DNA from 3 places in the Saccharopolyspora sp. ID03-671 genome. Region 2 is predicted to be linked to each of the others. Evidence: riboswitches for the same ligand, from Rfam matches in the RefSeq annotation. Region 2 holds a riboswitch; each other region holds the start of a gene.
What was found. Region 2 has a riboswitch for thiamine pyrophosphate ahead of REH65_RS04720 (purine-cytosine permease family protein). Riboswitches for the same ligand answer to the same signal wherever they lie in the genome.

Region 1: another riboswitch for thiamine pyrophosphate. It lies ahead of thiD (bifunctional hydroxymethylpyrimidine kinase/phosphomethylpyrimidine kinase); the one in region 2 lies ahead of REH65_RS04720 (purine-cytosine permease family protein).
Region 3: another riboswitch for thiamine pyrophosphate. It lies ahead of thiO (glycine oxidase ThiO); the one in region 2 lies ahead of REH65_RS04720 (purine-cytosine permease family protein).

What each region holds. Positions count from the first base shown of each region.
Region 1 covers NZ_CP134054.1:2,619,569-2,627,064, forward strand. Annotated here, with positions in the region: gene REH65_RS11700 (hypothetical protein) at 1-393, shown strand, start outside; gene REH65_RS11705 (hypothetical protein) at 384-644, opposite strand; gene tenA (thiaminase II) at 866-1,576, opposite strand; gene thiD (bifunctional hydroxymethylpyrimidine kinase/phosphomethylpyrimidine kinase) at 1,679-2,476, opposite strand; TPP riboswitch at 2,464-2,558, opposite strand; gene REH65_RS11720 (hypothetical protein) at 2,600-2,836, opposite strand; gene REH65_RS11725 (hypothetical protein) at 3,011-3,751, shown strand; gene REH65_RS11730 (hypothetical protein) at 4,003-4,200, shown strand; gene REH65_RS11735 (AMP-binding protein) at 4,375-6,012, shown strand; gene orn (oligoribonuclease) at 6,076-6,717, shown strand; tRNA gene REH65_RS11745 (tRNA-His) at 6,841-6,913, shown strand; gene REH65_RS11750 (hypothetical protein) at 7,408-7,496, shown strand, end outside.
Region 2 covers NZ_CP134054.1:1,007,027-1,014,522, reverse strand. Annotated here, with positions in the region: gene REH65_RS04745 (xanthine dehydrogenase family protein molybdopterin-binding subunit) at 1-1,093, shown strand, start outside; gene larC (nickel pincer cofactor biosynthesis protein LarC) at 1,203-2,339, opposite strand; gene larB (nickel pincer cofactor biosynthesis protein LarB) at 2,336-2,998, opposite strand; gene larE (ATP-dependent sacrificial sulfur transferase LarE) at 2,995-3,813, opposite strand; partial or broken gene REH65_RS04725 (helicase HerA-like domain-containing protein) at 4,053-5,595, shown strand; TPP riboswitch at 5,633-5,746, shown strand; gene REH65_RS04720 (purine-cytosine permease family protein) at 5,737-7,059, shown strand; gene REH65_RS04715 (family 2 encapsulin nanocompartment cargo protein polyprenyl transferase) at 7,126-7,496, opposite strand, start outside.
Region 3 covers NZ_CP134054.1:3,399,367-3,406,862, reverse strand. Annotated here, with positions in the region: gene REH65_RS15590 (hypothetical protein) at 1-624, shown strand, start outside; gene REH65_RS15585 (alpha-lytic protease prodomain-containing protein) at 791-1,915, shown strand; gene thiE (thiamine phosphate synthase) at 2,011-2,682, opposite strand; TPP riboswitch at 2,753-2,860, shown strand; gene thiO (glycine oxidase ThiO) at 2,852-3,970, shown strand; gene thiS (sulfur carrier protein ThiS) at 3,967-4,167, shown strand; gene REH65_RS15565 (thiazole synthase) at 4,170-4,934, shown strand; gene REH65_RS15560 (FUSC family protein) at 5,048-7,021, opposite strand; gene thiD (bifunctional hydroxymethylpyrimidine kinase/phosphomethylpyrimidine kinase) at 7,168-7,496, opposite strand, start outside.

The DNA of each region.
Region 1 (7,496 bases), 1.6 Mb from region 2:
GACCCCGAGCAGGTGGCGTTCGTGGAGGGCATCCCGCGCGCCGACCGGGAGGTCTTCGCGCTCGTCGAGCACGACCTGCCCGGAGCCCGGTTCCACGCCTTCGACGAGATCATGCGCGAGGGCCTGCCCGCCAAGCCCGGGCAGCGGTGGCTGTCGACCCGGTTCCACCTGCACCTGCTGGCCGCCGCGGCCGGGGCGAGCGGCGTCGCGGTGTCGATCAACTCCGGCTACTACACCAACAAGCACCGGTCGCTGATCGAGCGCGGTTCGGGCTGGCAGCTGAGCGAGGGCCTGGAGATCCCGGCGAGTCCGAGCGGGGGCGGGTTCAGCACCGCCGCGCTGCGCGAGCTGCAGCAGCGCAAGTCGGCGCTGGCCAGGACCATCTACGGCTGAGCGACCCGGTCCGGCTCGGCGTGAGCCGCGTGGACGGGCGCGTCCTCCGGCGTGCGGGCCTCCGGGATCTCGCACGCCGGACCTTCCTCGGGATCCGGCCAGATCCGGGGCGCCTCGGTGATCTCGGGCCCGAGCTCGGCCTTCTCGGGCTCGTCGGATTCGGTCTGGTTCCGGCGGTCGGCGATGTAGAACGGCGCGGCGGCCAGGATCGGGACCGACATGCCGATGAACACGATCAGAAGAGAACTCACTGCCCCGGGACTCCATCCACGCCTGAAGAACGACCGCCCCCTGAATGCCCAGCTCGAGCAGGGGTTTCGCCCTGGATGTCGCTGTGCTGGGCGCTTCGTTAACACCACAAGATCGTGACCTGCATCACAACATGAATCACGCTTTGGTGTTATCCGAAGAGGGTGACGGCCCACCGCTCGCGATGAGCCGCCGTCAGCGTAACTGAGATGCGAATTCCTTGTCAGGCAAGGAATTTCGCGGTCGGCCAGGTCTCCTTGATCCACGCGCTGTTCCAGAACAGCCACTCGTACTCGGTCGCGCGGGCGAACGCGGCGAACATCTGCTCCCGCGTCGCCTCGTCGGCGCGCGCCGCGACCTTGTCGGTGAGCTCGCGCGCGGACAGCACCGCCTCGGCGAACTCGTCGTCGGCGTAGGTGGTGATCCACGCCTTGTACGGGTGACCGTCGATGGCGCCGGTCGCGTCGAGGATCGTGCTGCCGACGTGCTGGTAGACCCAGAAGCACGGCAGGATCGCCGCCAGCAGCACCGGGTAGGACTCGGTCAGCGCGCAGGCCCGCAGGTAGGACGTGTAGCCCAGGCACGTCGGCGAGGTGTCGATCCCGGCGATCTCCTCGTCGGTCAGCCCGAACTCGGCGACGTAGCCGGCGTGCAGCCGGCGCTCCTCGATCAGCGCGCCCTGCGCGGCACCGGCCAGGAACGCCGCGTCCGCGGCGTCGTCGGCACGGGCCGCCGCGGCCGACAGCGCCTGCGCGAAGCCGACCAGGTAGCGGGCGTCCTGGACGATGTAGAAGGCGAAGACGTCCCGCTGCAGGCTGCCGTCGGCGAGCGCGACGTTGAACGGGTGCTCCTCGATCGCCTTCTGGAGTCCGGCGGTCCGGTCCCACGCCTCAGCGCAGAAACCCCCGGCAGGCGGTGCGGGCAAGGTGCTCATGAAAACCCTCGCAGAGATCGGTGGGTCCGGGAGTCGGACAGTTCTAGCCAGAACTGTCCATGATCGAAGTCCGAAATGTCCGGTCAATTATGGCTAAAACTGTCACCACCAGCGGTGGAAGTGGTGCACCGGACCGTGACCGCGGCCCACGTCGAGGCGCTCCGAGGCGCGCAGCGCGTCGGTGAGGTACTGCTTGGCCTCGCGAACGGCCTCCAGCCAATCCGCGCGCTGCGGGCGCAGCGCCGCGATCGCCGCCGAGAGCGTGCAGCCGGTGCCGTGATCGTTGGTGGTGGCCACCCGCTCGCTGCTGAGGAACTCGGCCAGCCCGTCGCCGTGGAGCAGGTCGACGCTGGTCTCCCCGTCCAGGTGACCGCCCTTGAGCAGCACCTGCTTGGCGCCCAGGCCCGCCAGCCGCTCGGCCTGCGCCGGCATCTCGTCGGGGCTGCCGATCTCGGACTCGCCGAGCAGGTCGGCCGCTTCCGGCAGGTTCGGCGTGATCAGGTCCACCCGCGGCAGCAGCACGTCGCGCAGCGCGCCGACGGCCTCCGGCGCCAGCAGCCGGTCGCCGCTCTTGGCGACCATGACCGGGTCGAGCACCACGAACCGCGGCGCGTAGCGCTCCAGCACGGCCGCGACGGCGCGGATGACCTCGGCGTTGGCCAGCATGCCGATCTTGACCGCGTCCACCCGGACGTCGTCGAGCAGCGTCACCAGCTGGTCGGTGATGAAGTCCGGCGGCACCTCCTGCACCCGGCTCACCCCGGTCGTGGTCTGCGCGACCAGCGCGGTGATCACCGACATGCCGTAGGCGCCGTTGGCGGAGAAGGCCTTGAGGTCGGCCTGGATACCGGCACCGCCGCTCGGATCGGTCCCGGCGATGGTCAGCACGTTGGGGGCCATGACGTCCCTCCGCTAGTACGAGCTAGGTCAGGTTCAACGGGTCTGTTCTCAGCCCCTGGCCGGGGCACCCCGCGTCACTGGCACCAACCTAACAACCGAGGGCAAGCCCCGGCCCCGCGCGGTTCAGTCGATCAACCCGAGCACCTGGCCGACGCTGAGCACCTCGCCCGCCCGCACCTGGTGCCACGCCGTGCCGGTGGCCAGCGCCCGCACCCTGATCCCGGGGCCGTCGGAGTCGGCCGGACGCAGCTCGGCCAGCGGCTGACCCGCCCGCACCCGGCTGCCGTCCGGCACCAGCCACCGCACGACCACCCACCGGTCCGGGCCGGGCCGCGCGCCCGGCAGGTGCAACTCGGTCATCTCGCGGCCCCCCGCCTCGCCGAGCGGTCAGGATGCGGCGAATGCCGCAGCGGATGAGCCCACCCGCAGGAAAAGCCACCCCGATGGAGCAGTGCGATCGCGATCGATTTCACACCGTGAAAGCCCCCACCGGAAGGCAAGGTCACCCTTCGTCGAAGACTAAAGTGGAGGGCGATGGAAACCACGACCGATGCCCCAGGCTTCGCCCGCTCGCGCCGGCAGCGTCCTGCTCAGGACCCGGCGCAGATCTGGGCGCCGCTAGCGGACCTGACCGAGGCCGCCGTCGCGGCCGCCGGATCGGGGACGGTGGCGATCACCCGCGGATTCGACCGCAACAGCCGTCAGCGCGCCAAAGCGCTGCGCGAACTGCTGTCCCGGCGCGACGTGCCGGCGATCGAGGTCACGCCCGCCCCGGGCAGTGACCGGCTGCTGACCGACGTGGCGGTCAGCGCGGTGGTCAACCTGATCGGCGCCGGCTCGTGGCAGCCCTACCGGCTGGCCGCGCAGCTGCGCGCCCCGGTGCTGACCCCCAAGCCCGGCACCGAGCCGGGCGAGGAGGCCACCAGGGATGTCATCGCGCTGGCCGGCGAGGAGTCCGGCAAGCGGGACGTCGCGCTCTCGCACGTCGCGGTCCGCGGCGACAACCCGGCCGAGGGTCGGCTGACCGTGTCCTTCGACGGCTCCGAGCAGGTCATCGAGGGCGGCTGGCTGACCGCGACGGTCTCCGGCGACGCGCTGAGCGTGCAGTTCGGCGGCCAGGACCTGGCCGAGCAGGCGGTCACCACCGGCACGATCCGCGTCCAGGCCTCCGACGCACCGCACCGCCTGGTGCGCGACGAGCTGCCGATCGCCGACTTCGAAGGCGCGGTCGTGCTCTCCGCCGAGGAAGCCGGGCTGAAGGTTCGCCCGGTCTGACCAAATCTGACACCGGACGGGTGTATCCGGCTAACAGCACCGGCTCAGGGGCGATTCCCGTTGTGGGATCGCCCCTGAGTCGTGTCCGGGGTCGCGACCGGGGAACCGCAGGTCCGGACATGGCTCACAGCGTTTTCAGGTGATTTCGCCGCAGTGCCGTCATGCACGTCGGGCCGGCGCGTCCCTACACCGGAAGCGCGCAGCGCGCCGCTTCACCGCATCTGGCGGATCGGCACAGGGAGGCTGGGACTGTGGGGCCCAACCAGGAGTGGCACATCAGCTGCCGCGACGTCGCCGGACGGCGACAGGACATGTCGGTGTTCGTCAACCACGGCCGGGTCGTGATCGTGTCACCGCCCGGGGAGACGGCGGTGCTCTCACCGCTGGAGGTCGGCCGTCTGCGCGCGGCCCTGCGCGACGCGGTCGTCACCGCGGCGGGGACCGAGTAGGCCCCGACCCGGATCACTGGGGGTCGGCGCGGCGGGAGAGGCTCCCCCCTCACCCGCCGCGCCGCCTACGTCGCGACCGCGGAATCGGGATACTCGACACGGAGGGCTTGGCCGGGAGGATTACTCACGGCACAATCTACTCCCGAGTAGGTTTCGCGGACGAGGGGTGACCGAGTGAGCTTTCTGCGGCGACTGCCGAGCTTTCTGACCAACCACGCCGCACCGGCCCTGCACACCTTGTTCGTGCTGGTCAAGCAGGGTGTGGTGCGACCGATGCGGCCCGACAGGCTGGTCCGCATCGCCCTGGCCTACCGCCGTTGGGGCATCACCCTGCCGCTCGGCTTCGCCGTCGGCGCCGCGCGCCACCCGGACCGACCGGCCGTGATCGACGAGCGCGGAGCGCTCAGCTACGCCGAGCTCGCCACCCGCACCACCCGGCTGGCCGCCGCGCTGCGCGACCGGGTGCCCGCCAGGACCCGCGTCGGCGTGCTCACCCGCAACCACCACGGGCCCGTCGAGGTCATCGTGGCCGCCGCCAAGCTCGGCGTCGACGTCGTGCTGCTCAACGTCGGGCTCAGCACCCGCCAGCTCGCCGACGTGCTCGCCGAGCAGAACGTCAGCCTGCTCGTCCTCGACGAGGAGTTCGCCGGACACCTCCAGGACCTGCCCAGCGACCTCGACGTCGTCCTCGGGTGGGCCGACGGGCCCACCGAGCACCACACGCTCGACCACCTCATCGCCACGGAGCCCGCCACCAAGCTCCCGCGGCCGCCGCGGCACTCGCGGCTGATCGTGCTCACCTCCGGCACCACCGGGACGCCCAAGGGCGCTCGCCGGCCCGACCCGCCGAGCCTCAACCCCGCGGGCGCGGTGTTCTCCCGCATCCCGCTGCGCGCCGGCGAGCGCGTCCTGCTCAGCGCTCCCCTGTTCCACACCTGGGCGATCGCCGGGTTCCAGCTCTCCGCCGTGCTCGGCGCGACGCTGGTGCTGCGCCGCAAGTTCGACGCCGTCGACACGCTGCGGACCGTGCAGCGGCACCGGGTCAGCGCCATGTTCGGCGTCCCGGTGATGCTGCAGCGGATCCTCGACCTGCCCGCCGAGGAGCGCGAGCGGTTCGACACCTCGTCGCTGCGCATCGTCGCCGCCAGCGGTTCCGCGCTGCCCGGTGACCTGGCCACCCGATTCCAGCGCGCCTTCGGCCCGGTGCTCTACAACCTCTACGGTTCCACCGAGGTCTCGTGGGTCAGCATCGCCACGCCCGCCGACCTGCGCGCCGCCCCGAGCTCGGCCGGGCGGCCGCCGCGCGGCACGCAGGTGCGCATCCTCGACGACAACGGCGAACCGGTCCGCCGAGGCGAGACCGGGCGGATCTTCGCAGGCAACGACATGCTGTTCGACGGCTACACCAACGGCAACAGCCGGGAACGCCGCGACGGCCTCATGTCCACCGGCGACCTGGGACGATTCGACCGATCCGGACGCCTGTTCATCGCGGGCCGCGAGGACGACATGATCATCTCCGGCGGAGAGAACGTCTACCCCAAGGAGACCGAGGACGCCATCACCAGGCTCGACGAGGTGGCCGAGGCCGCCGTCATCGGCGTCGACGACGCCGACTTCGGTCAGCGCCTGGCCGCGTTCGTCGTGCCCCGCGATAAGGGCGCCCTCGACGCCGACCAGGTCCGCAACCACGTGCGCGGGTGCGTCTCGAAGTTCGCCGTCCCGCGCGATGTGATCTTCCTCGACGAGCTCCCCCGCAACCCCACCGGCAAGGTCGTCCCCCGCGAACTGCGATCCCACCTCGACGAATAGCCGAGGTACCGATCAAGACACTCTTCCCGCGGCCCGGGGGTCGCGGGAGTTAGGCTGCGTCGAGTGAATGACCGTCTAGTGTGGATCGACTGCGAAATGACCGGGCTGGAGCTCGGCAAGGACGCGTTGATCGAAATCGCCGCCCTGGTCACCGACGCCGACCTCAACATCCTCGGCGACGGCGTCGACATCGTCATCCACGCCGATGACGACGCCCTCGCCGGGATGCCCGAAGTCGTGCGCGACATGCACGCGCGCTCCGGGCTCACCGACGAGGTCCGCGCCTCCCAGGTGACCCTCGCCGAGGCCGAGCAGCAGGTCCTGGAGTACATCCGGCAGTACGTGCCCGACGTGCGCTCCGCACCGCTGGCCGGCAACTCCATCGCCACCGACCGCGGGTTCATCGCCCGCGACATGCCGCAGCTCGACGCCCACCTGCACTACCGGATGGTCGACGTCTCCTCCGTCAAGGAGCTCTGCAAGCGCTGGTACCCGCGCATCTACTACGCGCAGCCGGAAAAGGGACTCGCCCACCGCGCCTTGGCCGACATCCGCGAATCCATCCGCGAACTGGCCTACTACCGGCGCACCGCGTTCGTCCCGCACCCCGGCCCCAGCAGCGAGCAGGCCCAGGCCGTCGCCGCCGAACTCCTCAGCGACAACGAAGGGGTCAGCGGGACCACCAAGGCCCGCGAGCAGTCCTGAGACTGCCGCTGAGCTGCTCGGACGCGAAAACCGGAGCCGGTGGAAAACCCCTCGCGGGCACACGCTAGGATGGTTCTCGTTGCTCCGGACGGGGCCCGGCAGGGCGCGGTCCGAGCGGCCGAGGTGGGTGTAGCTCAGTCGGTAGAGCACTGGGTTGTGGTCCCAGGTGTCGCGGGTTCGATTCCCGTCACTCACCCTAGAGAAAGTTGCAGGTCAAAACTCCGGCCGACTGCCAAAAGGGCAGTCGGCCGGAGTTTTTTAACCTTGCGATGTCCGATATTGGGAGCGGAATGGGAGCGCACCTCCCGGATCACGGCTCCCGACAGGGCGTCAGCAGCTCGTCGAGCAGCGGCACCGGCGAGTGCAGAGTTGGCTTCGCGCGAGCTCCCAGCGACGCGCTTAGCCGGCGTAGTGCCCTTATTCCGAAGGTGTCGTATTCCTCGCAGACGCGGTCGGTCACGGATCAGCTGCCCGAGCAACACCTTGTCGACGTCATGGCTTGAGTCAGGACCACTCACCCTGCTGCAGCGGATCGCTACATGCGCTGCGCCCCGGGTGGTCCTGGGGAAGTGGGCGTGAATGGCGAAGTTGGGGGTCCCACCCGACCCGACCCGTTCTGCATCACGCGATTCAGACTCGTAGCGTCACGATTCGGTTACTTCTCGTGAATTCGCTGGTATGGAGGCCGCCATGTCTCGCCGCACGCTGTCCCTGCTCGGTTCTCTGGCCGCCGCCGGAGCGCTAGCTCTGCCCCTGACGCTGCCCGCCCACGCCGATGA
Region 2 (7,496 bases):
GCTGGACCTCCCGGTGCCGACGTGGATGCGCGCGCCCGGCGAGTGCCCCGGGATGTACGCGCTGGAGACGGCGATGGACGAGATGGCGCAGGCCTGCGGGCTGGACCCGATCGAGTTCCGCATCCGCAACGAACCGGAGCGCGATCCGGACACCGGACTGCCCTACTCCAGCCGCAACCTGGTGGCCTGCCTGCGCGAAGGCGCCCGCCGGTTCGGCTGGGCCGACCGCGATCCCGCGCCCGGCGCCCGTCGCGACGGCGAGTGGCTGGTGGGTACCGGTGTCGCCGCCTCCACCTACCCGGTCAACTCCCAGCCCGGCACGCAGGCCACCATCGAGGCCCGGCCCGACGGCCGGTTCCGGGTGCTCCTCGGCGCCGCCGACATCGGCACCGGCGCCTGGACCGCGCTCACCCAGATCGCCGCCGACGCGCTGGGCACCGACGTCGACAAGATCGTGCTCAGCATCGGCGACACCGACCTGCCGTGGGCCTCCGGCGCCGGCGGTTCGACCGGGATCACCTGCTGGGGCTCGGCGATCGTCGACGCCGCGCAGCGGCTGCGCGCGGAGCTGCCCGACGGCGGACCCGTGCCGGACGGAGGCGTCGCGGTGACCGGGCGGATGCCCGACAACCCGCACCGGAGCGCGTTCGCGATGCACGCCTTCGGCGCCCAGTTCGCCGAGGCGCGCGTCAACGTCGACACCGGCGAGGTGCGGGTGCCGCGATTGCTCGGCGTGTTCGCCATCGGCCGCGTCGTCAACGCCAAGACCGCCGCCTCGCAGCTGCTGGGCGGCATGACCATGGGCATGTCGATGGCGCTGCACGAGGAAGCCCAGGTCGACCCGCGGTTCGGGCACGTGATCAACCGGGACATGGCGCAGTACCACGTCGCGTCCTGCGCCGACGTCGGCGACATCGAGGTCGACTGGATCGACGAGGACGACCCCCACGTCAACCCGATGGGCACCAAGGGCATCGGCGAGATCGGCATCTGCGGCACCGCGGCCGCCATCGACAACGCCGTGCACCACGCCACCGGCGCCCGCGTCCGAGACCTGCCCCTCACCCCGGACAAGCTCCTCGGCCGGATCTGAATCACCGCTGGACTGGAGCCTCGCGCGGGGTGTCGGCGGAGGCCCGCGCCGGGACGCCGCCGCTCGACCGGGACGCCGCTCGACCGGGGGACACCAGGCGGGCCCGGGACTACTCGCGGGCGGCGTTCAGCGCCATCTCGGCGACGGTGCGCAACGGCAGTCCGAGGGCTCGGGCGGCGGTCGCCACGTCGTCGTGCTCGGGCTTGGCCCGGTGCGGGCCGTGCTTGACGCGGATCGCGTGGCCACCCACGTCCACCGTCGTGGTGCGGCGGGGCAGGACCGTGCGCTGGACCTCGTGGCGGCGCAGCCCGAGCGCGCCGGTCTCGGTCAGCACGATCTCGCTCAGCGCCGCCTCCCGGCCCGGCGCGCACAGCACGTGCAGGACGTGGGCCGGGCGGGACTTCTTCATCGTCGCCGGGCTGGTCCACGCGTCGGCGGCGCCGGATTCGAGCAGCCGCTGCACGACGTGGCCCAGCGTTTCTCCGGTGACGTCGTCGACGGTGCACTCCACCACGACCATCGTCTCCGCTCCGGCCCGCGGCGAGCCCAGCGACGCCGAGAGCACGTTGGGCCGCTGCGGGAAGCGCTTGGTACCCGCGCCGTAGGCGGTGGCGCCCAGCGTCATCGCCGGGGGAGGGGTGAACCGCACGCCCATCGCCGAGACCAGCGCGGCTCCCGTCGGGGTGACCGTCTCGCCGGGCAGGTCGGCGCCCACGACGGCCGCGCCCGCCAGCAGCCGCAGCGTCGCGGGAGCCGGGGCCGGCAGCACGCCGTGCGCGCAGGTCACGGTGCCCGAACCCAGCGCGATCGGGGCGGAGTGCACCTCGGTGATCGCCAGGTCGTGCAGCGCCGCGGCCACGCCGACGGCGTCCACGACCGTGTCGAGCCCGCCGACCTCGTGCAGGTGCACCTCGGCGGGATCCCGGTCGTGCAGCGCCCCTTCCGCCTCCGCGATCGCCCGGATCGCCGAAACCGCGACGGCGGCAACGGGTTCCGGTTGGGCCCGGGAGACCAGGTCGAGGAGCTCGGCGGCGTGGCGCTCCGGCGCGTCGTCGTCGACCTCCACGACGGCCCTGGTCGCGGCGATCCCGTCGACCTGCACCTGCTCGGCCGCCAGCGACCAGCCCGTCAGGCCGGTGGCGGCGATCGCCGAGCGCACCGCGCCCAGCCGCGCTCCGAGGCCGAGCAGCGCGCCCAGCAGCATGTCCCCGGACACGCCGGTCGCCGGGTTGAGCCAGAGGATCATCGCCGCGCCACCGCGGCCAGTCGGTGCGCGGCCATCGCGGCGGAGAAGCCCGAATCGATGTTGACCACCGTCAGCCCGGCGGCGCAGGAGGTCAGCATCGCCAGAAGCGCCGTCACGCCCTCCAGCGAGGCGCCGTAGCCGGTCGAGGTCGGCACCGCGATCACCGGGCAGGCCACCAGCCCGCCCACGGCGCTGGCCAGCGCGCCCTCCATGCCCGCGACCACGATGACCGCATCGGCCGCCCGCAGGTCCTCGCTCGCCGCCAGCAGCCGGTGGATGCCGGCCACGCCCACGTCGCGGATCACGTGCGTGCGCAGGCCGATCGCCGACGCGACCGCCTCGGCCTCGGCCGCGACCGGCCAGTCCGAGGTGCCCGCGGTGGCCACGCACACCCGGAAGCCCCGGTCCGCGGCGGGCCGCCAGACCAGCAGCCGGGCCGTCTCGTCGTAGTCGCCGCCGGGAACCCGCACCTGCTCGGCGACCTCCGGGTCGACCCGGGTGACCAGCACCGGGCCGGTGCCGCGCGCCAGCAGTTCGGTGACGATGCCGGTGATCTCCTCCGGGCGCTTGCCCGGGCCGTAGACGACCTCGGGCAGGCCCTGGCGTGACTCGCGGTCGGTGTCGACGCGGGCGTAGCCGAGATCGGTGAAGCCCGTCATGACGCGGTCCGGGTGGGAAGCAGCGGCAGCAGCACGTTCATCCGGCCGCTGGTGAAGCCCGCCATGTCCAGCGCGCAGAAGTCGAAACCCGCGTCCCGGCCGGCGGCATCGAGCTCGGCGTGCAGCGCGGCAGCGCGGTCGATGTCCTCGGACGGCACCTCCAGGCGCGCCACCGTGCCCTGCCCGTGCGCCCGGACCCGGCACACCGGGAACCCGAGGTCGTGGACGGCGGCCTCGGCGCGCTCGATCCGGGCCAGCACCTCCGGCGTCACCGGATCGCCGTAGGCGACGCGGGAGGCCAGGCACGCCGCCGCTGGTTTGTCCGCAGTGGACAGTCCGAGCGCGGCGCTGGCCTCGCGCACCTCGTCCTTGGTCAACCCCGCGTCGACCATCGGAGCGACCGCGCCCCGGTGCGCCGCCGCCCGCTGGCCCGGCCGGTGATCGCCCAGGTCGTCCACATTGGTGCCCAGCGCGATGCGCGCGCCCATCGTCGCCGCCAGCGGTTCCAGCGCGTCGAAGAGCGCGGACTTGCAGTGGTAGCAGCGGTTTCCGTCGTTGGCCGCGTACTCCGGGCGGTCGGCCTCGTCGGTGCAGACCTCGACGTGGGCGAAACCGCGCTCGCGCGCGAAGCGCTTCGCCTGCCTGCGCTCCTCGGCGGCCAGGCTCGGCGACACGGCGGTGACCGCGAGCATCCGCGAGCCCAGAACCTGGTGCGCCACCACGGCCAGCAGCGCCGAGTCCACGCCACCGGAGAACGCCACGACCAGGGCTTCCTCGGTGCCGACACGAGCCCGCAGGCGGTCCAAACCGGTCACGACCTCACTCCTCACGCACGGCGGTACCCAGGTGGTCTGACCAGACCTTAACTCGTGCGGGCGATGCGTCCCATGCCCGCGAACGAGATCTTTCCGGTGGTCAACGAGCCTGTTGGGGCCCTGTTCGGAGTGCTAGTGCCGGACTCGCCCACGTGTCCCCCGACCGAGTGGCTCTCCCGGGGAAGGTGGCGTTATCGACCTACCTTCCGAGAGGAACGTGCCGACGGGAGGAGACTGCGGTGACCGACAACAGCGCTGCCCAGCAGATCGCGTCCGGATACGACACCGGGGGCGCCGCCGTCGACCTCGGCGCGGTCGTCATCGACAACGAGGCCGATGCCCAGGCCGCCGTGCGGATCCCGCTGGCGACCCTCAACCGGCACGGCCTGGTCGCCGGGGCCACCGGCACGGGCAAGACCAAGACGCTGCAGCTGCTGGCCGAGCAGCTCTCCGAAGCCGGGGTCCCGGTGGTGCTCGCCGACATCAAGGGCGACCTGTCGGGCCTGGCCCGGCCGGGGGAGGGCGGGGAGAAGCTCGCCGCCCGCGCCCAGGACGTCGGAGACGACTGGCAGGCCTCGTCCTACCCGGCGCAGTTCCTGTCGCTGGGCACCGGCGGGCGCGGCGTGCCGATCCGGGCGTCGATCACCAGCTTCGGTCCGCTGCTGCTGTCGAAGGTGCTCGGGCTCAACGCCACCCAGGAATCCACCCTCGGTCTGATCTTCCACTGGGCCGACCAGCGCGGCCTGGCGCTGCTGGACACCAAGGACCTGCGCTCGGTCATCCAGTACCTCACCAGCGACGAGGGCAAGGAGGACCTCAAGGGCATCGGCGGTGTCTCGGCGGCCAGCGCCGGGGTGATCCTGCGCGCGCTGGCGAACCTGGAGGCCCAGGGCGGCGACGAGTTCTTCGGCGAACCGGAGCTCGACGTCTCCGACCTGCTGCGGCAGGTCGAGGGCAAGGGCGTGGTCAACCTGCTCGAACTCGACGACGTGCAGGCCAACCCGGTGCTGTTCTCCACCTTCCTGATGTGGCTGCTGGCCGAGCTGTTCGAGGAACTGCCCGAGGCCGGCGACCTGGACCGGCCCAAGCTCGTGTTCTTCTTCGACGAGGCGCACCTGCTGTTCAACGACGCCTCCAAGGCGTTCCTGGACCGCATCGAGCAGACCGTGAAGCTCATCCGCTCCAAGGGCGTCGGCGTCTTCTTCTGACACCCAGCTGCCCACCGACCTGCCCAACCCGGTGCTGTCCCAGCTCGGTGCGCGCATCCAGCACGCCATCCGCGCCTTCACCCCCGAGGACCAGAAGGCGCTCGCCCGCACCGTCAAGACCTACCCGACCACCGAGCACTACCGGCTCGACCAGGCGCTCACCACCCTCGGCATCGGCGAGGCCATCGTGACCGTGCTGTCCGAGACCGGTGCGCCGACGCCGGTGGCCTGGACGCGGCTGCGGCCCCCGCGCTCGTTGATGGGCAGCATCGGCGAGGACGCCGTGCGGGAGGCGGCGCAGTCCTCGGACCTGCACGCCAAGTACGCCGAGACGATCGATCGCGAGTCGGCCTACGAGAAGCTCGCCGAGAAGGTCGCCGAACCCTCCGCCGGGCGGACCGGAGCGCCGGCCTCCGCACCCGACGGGGAGGTGCCGGAACAGCGGGAGCGCGAGGAGGCCGGGATGTTCCAGAAGGCGATGGAGAACCCCGCCGTGCGCTCGTTCTTCCGCTCCGCCGCCAGCGCCGTGGGCCGCGAGGTCACCCGGGGGTTGTTCGGGAACCGGAGGCACTGACGGACAACGCGTCACCCGATCAGGTAGGGTCTGCTCGACTTATCCACGCGGGAGCTCGGGCGCACCGGGCTGAGAGGGTGGCAGATCGCGCGCCACCGACCGCAGAACCTGTCCGGATAATGCCGGCGTAGGGAGCTGTCGATGACGCATGACGTCGCGCTGTCCGAAGTTCCGAACACCCTGGACGAACCGGCGCCGAAAACCCTGGGAGTGCTCGACCAGGGCGCGTTCTGGGGCAACCTCGGCGTGAGCCTGCTGGGCTTCAGCGGCGCGCTGGCGGTGCTCGCACCGGCCGGAGTGCCGCAGCTGTCGTTCGCCGCGGCGGTCACCGCGACCGTCGTCGGCACCGTGCTCGGCAGCATCATGGTCGGCATCGCAGCCATCCCGGGCGCGCGCACCGGCGCTCCCGCGATGATGCTGCTGCGGGGCCTGTTCGGCACCCGCCTGTCCTACGTGCCGACCGCGCTCAACATCCTGCAGCTGGTCGGCTGGGGCACCTTCGAACTGCTGGTGATCGCCCAGGGGGCCGAGGCGCTGTTCGGCGGCGGCCCGCAGTGGCTGTACGTGCTCATCGCCGGGGTGATCACCACCGCGTTGACGCTGCGCCCGCTCGGCGCGCTGCGACTGCTGCGCCGCTACGTCAGCGTCGCCGTGCTCATCGCGATGGTCTACTTCTTCGTGCAGCTGCTGATGAAACCGCTGCCGCCGATGCACGAGGGCTCGTGGGAGGGCTTCTGGCCGGGCGCGGACGCGGCGCTGGCCGTGGCGGTGTCCTGGTTGCCGGTCGCCTCGGACTACTCGCGGCACTCCCGCTCCGCGGGTGGCGCGTTCACCGCCGCGACCGTCGGTTACTCGATCACCCAGATCGCCTGCTACCTGCTGGGCCTGCTCGGCCTGGCGCTGGTCGGCTTCGACGGCGACAAGGCGTTCGACCCGCTGCTGGCCGCGCCGCTGGGCGTGCTGTTCTTCGCGGTTCTGGTGCTGCGCGAGGTCGACCAGTCCTTCGCCGACACCTACTCCACCGCGGTGTCCATCCAGAACCTGCGCCCCAGCACCGATCGCCGCGTGCTGAGCCTGATCGTCGGCGCGATCAGCACGCTGGCGGCGCTAACGATGGACATCGAGCAGTTCTCCAACTTCCTGCTGCTGATCGGTTCGGTGTTCGTGCCGATGTTCGGCGTGCTGGCCGTGGACTACTTCCACAACGCCCGCAACCGCGAGTGGGACGTCTCCGCCGAAGCGCCCTCGCGCTGGGGCATGCTCGTGGCCTGGCTGCTGGGCTTCGCGACGTTCCAGCTGATCAACCCGGGTGAGCTCGGCTGGTGGACCCAGCTGTGGACCAGCGCCCGCGAGGCCGTCGGGTTCACCGTGCCGACCTGGATGAGCGCCGCGCTGACCTCGTTCGTGATCTCCGCGGTGGCGGCGGGAGTCATCGGCCTGTTCGCCCGCCGCCACCGCGACTGATCGTCCGGGGACGGCTCCGGCCAGAAGGGGCCGTGGGGCCGGAGCCGTCGTTCCGGACCGCCGGGATCAGTGGTCCCGGCGTGCCACCAGGTGGGCGAGCGCCGTCAGACCCGCCGCCGCCTCCTCGTCCGGCTCGGCCTTGCGGAGATCCGACAGCGCCGCGGCCAGCAGCTCGTCGGCCTGCGCCTGGCTCCACGCCTTGCCGCCCGCCAACGTCACCAGCTCCGCGGCCTGGGCCAGCTCACCGCTGATCAGCGGCTGCTCCCGGTAGTACAGCGAGGCCAACCGCTGACCCGCGTTGGTGCCCGAGGTCAGGGCCGAGACCACCGGCAGCGTCTTCTTGCGCGTCCGCAGGTCGGAGAACACCGGTTTGCCGGTCATCGCCGGATCGCCCCAGATGCCCAGCAGGTCGTCGATGTGCTGGAACGCCAGGCCCA
Region 3 (7,496 bases), 2.4 Mb from region 2:
CGGGAGAAGGCCGCAGTCGCCGCCGCGAAGGCCGCCGAACTGCGGCAACGCCGCACCCAGCTGGGGCGGCCGAGGTCCGGCGAGACCGAGGAGGTGACGCGGAAGCTGGAGGTCACCGGCCTGCAGTGGCCCGGCGGCGAGGCCGTGGATGAACCCGCGACCGTCGAGAGGCCCGGGGCCGTCGAGAAGCCCGGGGCCGTCGAGGAACCCCGCACCTTGCTCTCGCCGCCGGTGCCCCGCCGCAGGTGGGGGCGTTGGGCGCTGGTCGGCGCGACCTGCGCGTTCGTGTTCGCGGTGAGCATGCTGCTGGTCACCGGCTTCGAGGGGATCACCGGTCGTCCGCTGTCCGGCGGTGATGGGACGACGCTCGGTCAGGTGCTGCAGCCCGCCCCCGTCGAGGCCGAGCGGACCGAGCCCACCACCGGCGAACCGGCTCCGACCAGCGAGGCGCCGTCGGCGGAACCCTCCGCTCCCTCCACCCCGCCGAGCAGCGAGGCCCCGATGCCCACGGCGCCGCCGACCGAATCCGGTTCTCCCACAACGCAACCCTCGACCACCGAATCCGCACCGGAGTCGACCGAACCCGCTCCGCAGTCGACGCTGCCGGGACTCCCGCTCGGATAAATGCGAAAAACGGTGAAACGCCGCCATTCTGTCGGTGATCTCCGATGAAAGGGGAGTTGTTTTGCGCACATTGCGCTAAAAGCTGGATGTGATTTCCCTGAGAGGATCTGATACTGGACCGGCGACGGGGCCTTGAGAGATCAGGTCACTACAAGGGAGACACGAGATGAAACGTAGACTCGCGGCTCGCATTGCCGGGACCGTTCTGGTCACCGCGGGCACGGTCGCCGCGCTCACCGTGCCGGCCACCGCCACCGCGCCGACCGCCGTTCCGGTGGCGGGCACGTTGCTGGAGGCCATGCAGCGCGACCTGGGCCTCACCGAGGCGCAGGCCCTCGACCGGCTCCACCTCGAATCCGCGGCCCAGCGCACCGAGAGCACCCTGCGCGGCGCGTTAGCCGACGCCTTCGGCGGCGCCTACTTCGACTCCGCGACCGGCAAGCTCGTCGTCGGCGTGACCGACGCGGCCCGCTCCGAGCAGGTCCGCGCCGCCGGGGCCGAGGTCCGCCAGGTCGCCTTCAGCGCCCAGCAGCTCACCGGCGTCATCGACGGCCTCAACGCGGGCAAGGCGCAGGCCCCGCAGAGCGTCACCGGCTGGTACACCAGCAACCGGCAGAACGCGGTCGTCGTCACGGTCAAGCCGGGTGCCGCCGCCGAGGCCGCGCAGTTCGCGCAGGCCGCGGGCGCTCCCGACGGCGCGGTGAAGATCGTCGAGTCGCAGGAGCAGCCGAAGACGCTGATGGACGTGGTCGGCGGCAACGCCTACTACATCGGCAGCGGTGCCCGCTGCTCCGTCGGCTTCGCCGTTGACGGCGGTTTCGTCTCGGCAGGCCACTGCGGTGGCGCCGGCGACACCACCACCGAGCCCAGCGGCACCTTCGAGGGCTCGTCCTTCCCGGGTGACGACTACTCCTACATCTCCGTCGGCGACGACGACACCCCGCAGCCCGCGGTGAACAACTACCAGGGCGGCACCCAGGCCGTCGCCGGGTCGTCCGAGGCCGCCGAGGGCGCCTCGATCTGCCGCTCGGGTTCCACCACCGGCTGGCACTGCGGCACCGTCGAGGCCAAGAACCAGTCCGTGCAGTACGAGCAGGGCACGGTCGAGGGCCTGACCCGCACCGACGTCTGCGCCGAGCCGGGCGACTCCGGTGGCTCGTTCATCTCGGGCGACCAGGCCCAGGGCATGACCTCGGGTGGTTCGGGCGACTGCAGCAGCGGTGGCACGACCTACTTCCAGCCGGTCGGCGAGGCCCTGTCCGCCTACGGCGTCTCCCTGCTGACCCAGTGATCTGAGACTTCCCCGCTCACGGCTTCTGTCGTGGGTGGGGGAAGTTCTCATGAAAACTGACACGACCCCCGGGACCAGTCCCGGGGGTCGTCGTGTCAGGGAAGTCGCGACCGCAGCTCGCGCGCCGCCGCGGCGGGGTCCTCGGCCTCGGTGATCGCGCGGACCACCACGATCCGCTCGGCACCGGCCTCGACGGCCTCGTCGACGTTGTCGAGCCCGATGCCGCCGATGGCGAACCACGGGCGACCGTGGCCGCGGTGCTCGGCCGCGTGCCGGACCAGGTCGATGCCCGCGGCCGGACGCCCGGGCTTCGTCGGCGTCGTCCACACCGGGCCGGTGCAGAAGTAGTCCACACCCGCCTCGGTGGCCGCCGAGTCCGCCTGCGCGATGTCGTGCGTGGAGCGGCCGATCACCACCTGGTCGCCGACGACGCGGCGGGCGAGCTCCACCGGCAGGTCGTCCTGGCCCAGGTGCAGCACGTCGGCCTCGGCCGCGAGCGCCACGTCGGCGCGGTCGTTGACCGCCAGCAGCGCCCCGTGCCGGACGCACGCCTCCGCCAGCACCTCCAGCGCCGCGAGCTCCTGGCGAGCCTCCAGCGGAGCGCCGTTCGGGCCCTTGTCCCGGAGCTGGATGATGTCCACCCCGCCCTCCAGGGCGGCGTCGACGAACTCCGCGAGATCACCCCGCTCGCTCCGAGCGCCGGTGCACAAGTACAACTTCGCCTCGGCGAGGCGAGCGCGAATCCCGAAGCCGTCCAAACCAGGCATGCCCCCAGCCTAGAGGAGGGCGGGCCCAACCAACCTCTGACGTCGTGATCTGCGGACGGGTAGTGTGGTGGGCGGTGAGCACGGGAGCCCGGCGGACCGGGCTGAGAGGGAGCGCAGGGCTCCGACCGTCGAACCTGATCCGGGTCATGCCGGCGCAGGGAGCGTGGAGTTGTCTGGGAAACGAACCGATCATGTCGTCGTGGTGGGCGGCGGAGTCGTCGGCCTGTCGGTGGCCTGGCGCGCCGCCGAGGCCGGGAACCGGGTGAGCCTGGTCGATCCGGCCCCCGCCTCCGGCGCATCGCACGTGGCGGGCGGGATGCTCGCCCCCTTGGCCGAGGCGTGGCCCGGCGAGGAGGAACTGCTCGAACTCGGCACGACGTCGCTGGACCGCTGGCCCGGCTTCGCCGACGAGCTCGCGCGCGCCGCCGGACTGCCGTCCGGGCTGCGCACCGAGGGCACGTTGATGATCGGCGTCGACGGCGCCGACCGCGGCGAGCTCGACACCGTCGCCGGGTACCTGGCCGGGCTCGGCCGCAGCGTCACCCGGCTGACCGGCCGCGAGCTCCGCAAGCGCGAACCCGCGCTGGGCCCCGCGGTGCGCGGCGGGCTGGAGATCCCCGGTGATCTCGCGGTGGACAACCGGCTCGCGCTGACCGCGCTGCAGGCGGCGGCGAAGGCGGCGGGCGTGGAGTTCGTCGCCGAGCGCGCCGAGCGGGTCCGGTCCGGTGCCGTGGAACTGGCCGACTCCGAGCTGGAGTGCGACGTCGCGGTGATCTCCGCGGGCGTGCGCTCCGGAGATCTGCACCCCGCGCTGTCCGGCAAGATCCGCCCGGTCAAGGGCGAGATCCTGCGGCTGCGGCGCCGCGCCACCGCGCTGCCGCCGCCGGTGCGCACCGTGCGCGGCCCGGTGCGCGGCAGGCCCTGCTACCTGGTGCCGCGCGACGACGGGGGAGTGGTGCTCGGCGCCACCCAGCACGAGGTCGGCTTCGACACCGAGGTCACCGTCGGCGGCGTCCGCGACCTGCTCTCCGACGCCGAGACCGTGATGCCGGGCATCGCCGAGTACGCGCTGGTCGAGGCCACCGCAGGGTTGCGCCCGAGCACCGCCGACAACCTGCCGCTCATCGGCTGGCTGGAACCCGGGGTGCTGGCCGCCACCGGACATCACCGGGGCGGGTTCCTGCTCACGCCGGTCACCGCCGACGCGGTGCTGGCGCTGCTGCGCGGGGACGAGCCCGGCGCGCTCATCAAGGCCACCGATCCGAGTCGTTTGGGAGGGCAGCAGTGAACGTCGTGATCAACGGCGAGGCGCGGGAGGTCGCCGCCGACGCCACGCTCGCGTCGGTTCTGGACGACTTCGGCGTGCCGGAACGAGGCGTGGCCGTGGCCCTGGACGGCGCGGTGGTGCCGCGCGCGTCCTGGCGGGGCACGGCGGTGCACGCCGACGCCAGCATCGAAGTCCTCACCGCAGTGCAAGGAGGGTGACCGTGGACGACCCATTGGTGATCGCCGGTCGTGAGTTCGGTTCGCGTCTGATCACCGGGACCGGCGGGGCCACCAACCTCGCGGTCCTGGAGCGCGCGCTGATCGCGTCCGGCACGGAGCTGACCACCGTCGCGATGCGTCGCGCCGACGCGGGCGGCGGCACCGGCGTGCTCGACCTGCTGCGCAAGCTGGGCATCGAGGCGCTGCCCAACACCGCGGGCTGCCGCACCGCGGCCGAAGCGGTGCTCACCGCCCAGCTGGCCCGCGAAGCGCTGGAGACCAACTGGGTCAAGCTGGAGGTGGTGGCCGACGAGGACACCCTCCTGCCCGACCCGGTGGAGCTCCTCGACGCCGCCGAGCAGCTGGTGGACCAGGGCTTCGTCGTCCTGGCCTACACCAACGACGACCCGGTGCTGGCGCTGAAGCTGGAGGAGGTCGGCTGCGCGGCGGTCATGCCGCTGGGCTCGCCGATCGGCACCGGCCTGGGCATCCGCAACCCGCACAACATCGAGATGATCGTCTCCCGGGCGAACGTCCCGATCGTCCTCGACGCGGGCATCGGCACGGCCTCCGACGCGGCTCTGGCGATGGAGCTCGGCTGCTCCGCGGTCCTCCTTGCCACCGCGGTCACCCGGGCCCAGGACCCGGAGCGGATGGCCACGGCCATGCGCTCGGCGGTCGAAGCGGGCCGCCTCGCCTCCCAAGCGGGCCGCATCCCCCAGCGCTTCTGGGCCCAAGCCTCCAGCCCCGGTACCCCGATGGGCTAGGGCAGAGGACGGTTCTAGCGAGAATCGCCCGGGGTTCGGACCACCGAATCCCGGGCGATTCTCACCGAAAACCCGTCCTTGCCCGAGCTCCGGGCGACCCGCCGCGGTTCGGCTCAGCGGATGTGGAGGCGTTCGGGGCGGACGAAGCTGATCGTGTAGCTCTTCCACGGGTTGTCGTAGCCGAAGGTGCGGTCGATGGCCTGGCGGGCGTGCAGGGCGTTCTCCACCAGGGAGCTCGCCAGCAGCTCGGAGGCCGGGGCGCCGCCCGCCGGGATGTCGGGGATCTTCGCCGTGGACTTGCCGCCCAGCAGGTCGTCGACCGAGCGCAGCGCGGGGACCGCGACCTTGCGCTCCTCGGCGGGCCGGAAGGCCAGCGTGGAGACGTCCTGGCGCAGCGCGTCCAGGGCGATCGCGGCGGCGCGGGTGGCGTGGTTGTCGTCGGTCTCCTCGCCGGTGCCGTCCAGCAGAGCCGGCATCCCCAGCAGGTCCTGGGTGCGGCGCAGCGCGAGCACGTTCGCGGCCTGCAGCGCCTTCGGCAGGTCCGCGCCCTGACCGGAGGCGCGGACGCTGCGCAGCAGTTCCGAGACCGACCAGACGGTGGAGCGGACCGCGCCCCGCACGTCCGGGACGATGCTGCTGGGCAGCACCAGGTAGCTCACGTAGCCGACGATCAGCGCGATCGCCGCGCCGACCGCGGTGTTGGCGGCGAAGCTGATGCCGACGTTGACCAGCGGTCGGTCCAGCGTCATCGCCTGGTCCACGACGGTGATCACGATCAGGCAGCCCAGCACCACCTGGTACTCGGCGCGCAGCCGCGGCATGTTCAGCAGCATCCCGCCGATGACCAGCGGAACCAGCAGGTAGGCCCCGGGCAGCAGGGTGATCAGGATGGCCAGGGCGGTCACGCCCAGCACCGCGCCGCCGGTGCGCTCCAGGGCACCGGTCATGCTGTCGCGCGCGGCCGGCGCCAGCACCACGTAGAGCGCGAGCAGCAGGCTCGACGCCGACGGGTCGCGCATCAGCAGCACGATCACCATGCCGACCGCGACGGCCAGCGTGCAGCGCAGCGCGTGCCGGAACAGCGAGGACCGGAACGACAGGTGCGCGCGGACCGCGCCCATCAGCCGCTCCTTCAGCGCACCCTCCTCGGCGGGCGGCACCGGGGTCTCGTCCCGGTTGACGACGGCCGCGCGGATCCGGTCCAGGCCCTGGTTCACGCCCGCGACCGCGTCGGGCAGGTCCTGCCTGCCGCCCCGGGCGACGACCATCTGCGCCGGGTCGCGGCGGGCCGCCATCGGCAGGCCGGTGCAGGCGCGGGAGCGGACGGCGCGGGCGAGCTCGGCGGCGACCTTGTCGGCTTCGGCGACGATCTCGCGCAGCCGCTCGGCCTCGATCCGGTCGCTCTGCTGGGCCTGCGCGAGCAGCGTCTCGCGGGCCGCCCGGAACCGGGCCGAACCCGCCAGCACCTGTCCGAGCCAGGTGCTGGAACCGTCGGCGCGCCACGCGGCCGCGGCCCCTTCGAGCACGCCGGGACCGGGGGTGAGCAGGGTGCGCGCCACGGCGACGCGGGTCGCGTGGCCGGGGTCGCCGAGCCCGACGATCACCCGCAGCAGCAGCGCGAACAGCCCGCCCGCGAGGGTGGAGGCCAGCAGCACCAGGAACGGCTGATCGTTGCCGATGCCGGTCGTGGTGGTCACCAGCGTCGCCGCCGCGAAGATCTGCCCGCCGATCCGGTAGTGCTCGCCGAGCGCGGGCAGCATCCCGGTGCCGAACACCACGAGGGCGACGGCGAGCCCGGCCAGCACCGGCACCTTGGTCAGCATCGGGCCGACGGCCATCATCAGCACCAGCGCGGGCGTGAGCCACATGAACCGGCGCAGGTCGGAGCGCAGCGCCTGACCGCTGGTGGCGGTCAGCGCCAGCACGGTCGTCAGCGCCCCGAGCAGCATCGGGGTCTGCACCTCGAAGAACCACCCGGCGACGGTTCCGGCGAGGACGGCGAGCACCACCAGCAGCGCGTACTGGCGCTGCCGGGGATCCGGCGCCCCCGCCTCGGTGGCCAGCCATCCCCGCGCTCGTGTCAACACCGCTTTAGCCACGCTCTCGCAAACCCCTGTCATCCCTCGCCGCGCTCCAGGTTCCGGGCCCTGGGATTACGCGTCTCTCGAACATATGTCGACGAGTAGCACCTATCGGGTTACAGGGTGGGGGCGAGAATCACCCTATTGATTGGTCAGTACGAGCGAGGGCTGATGCGCCAGAAGGTCGACACGGGTCCCACGCCCGACCCCAGCGGGTAGGCGTCGGCGACGCTGCGGGTGACGAACCGCTTGCCGCCGCGCACCGCGTCGGGCATCGAGGCGCCCTTGGCCAGCGCGGCGGTGATCGCCGAGGCGAACACGTCGCCGGCGCCGTGGGTGTGCTCGGTGGCGTAGCGCGGTCCGGGGAGCGCGAGGGCCTCGGTGCCGTCGAAGAGGAGGTCGACGCACTCGGGGTCGTCGGGCAGGTGACCGCTCTTGATCAGCACCCACTCGGGGCCGAAGTCGTGGACCGCCTTCGCCG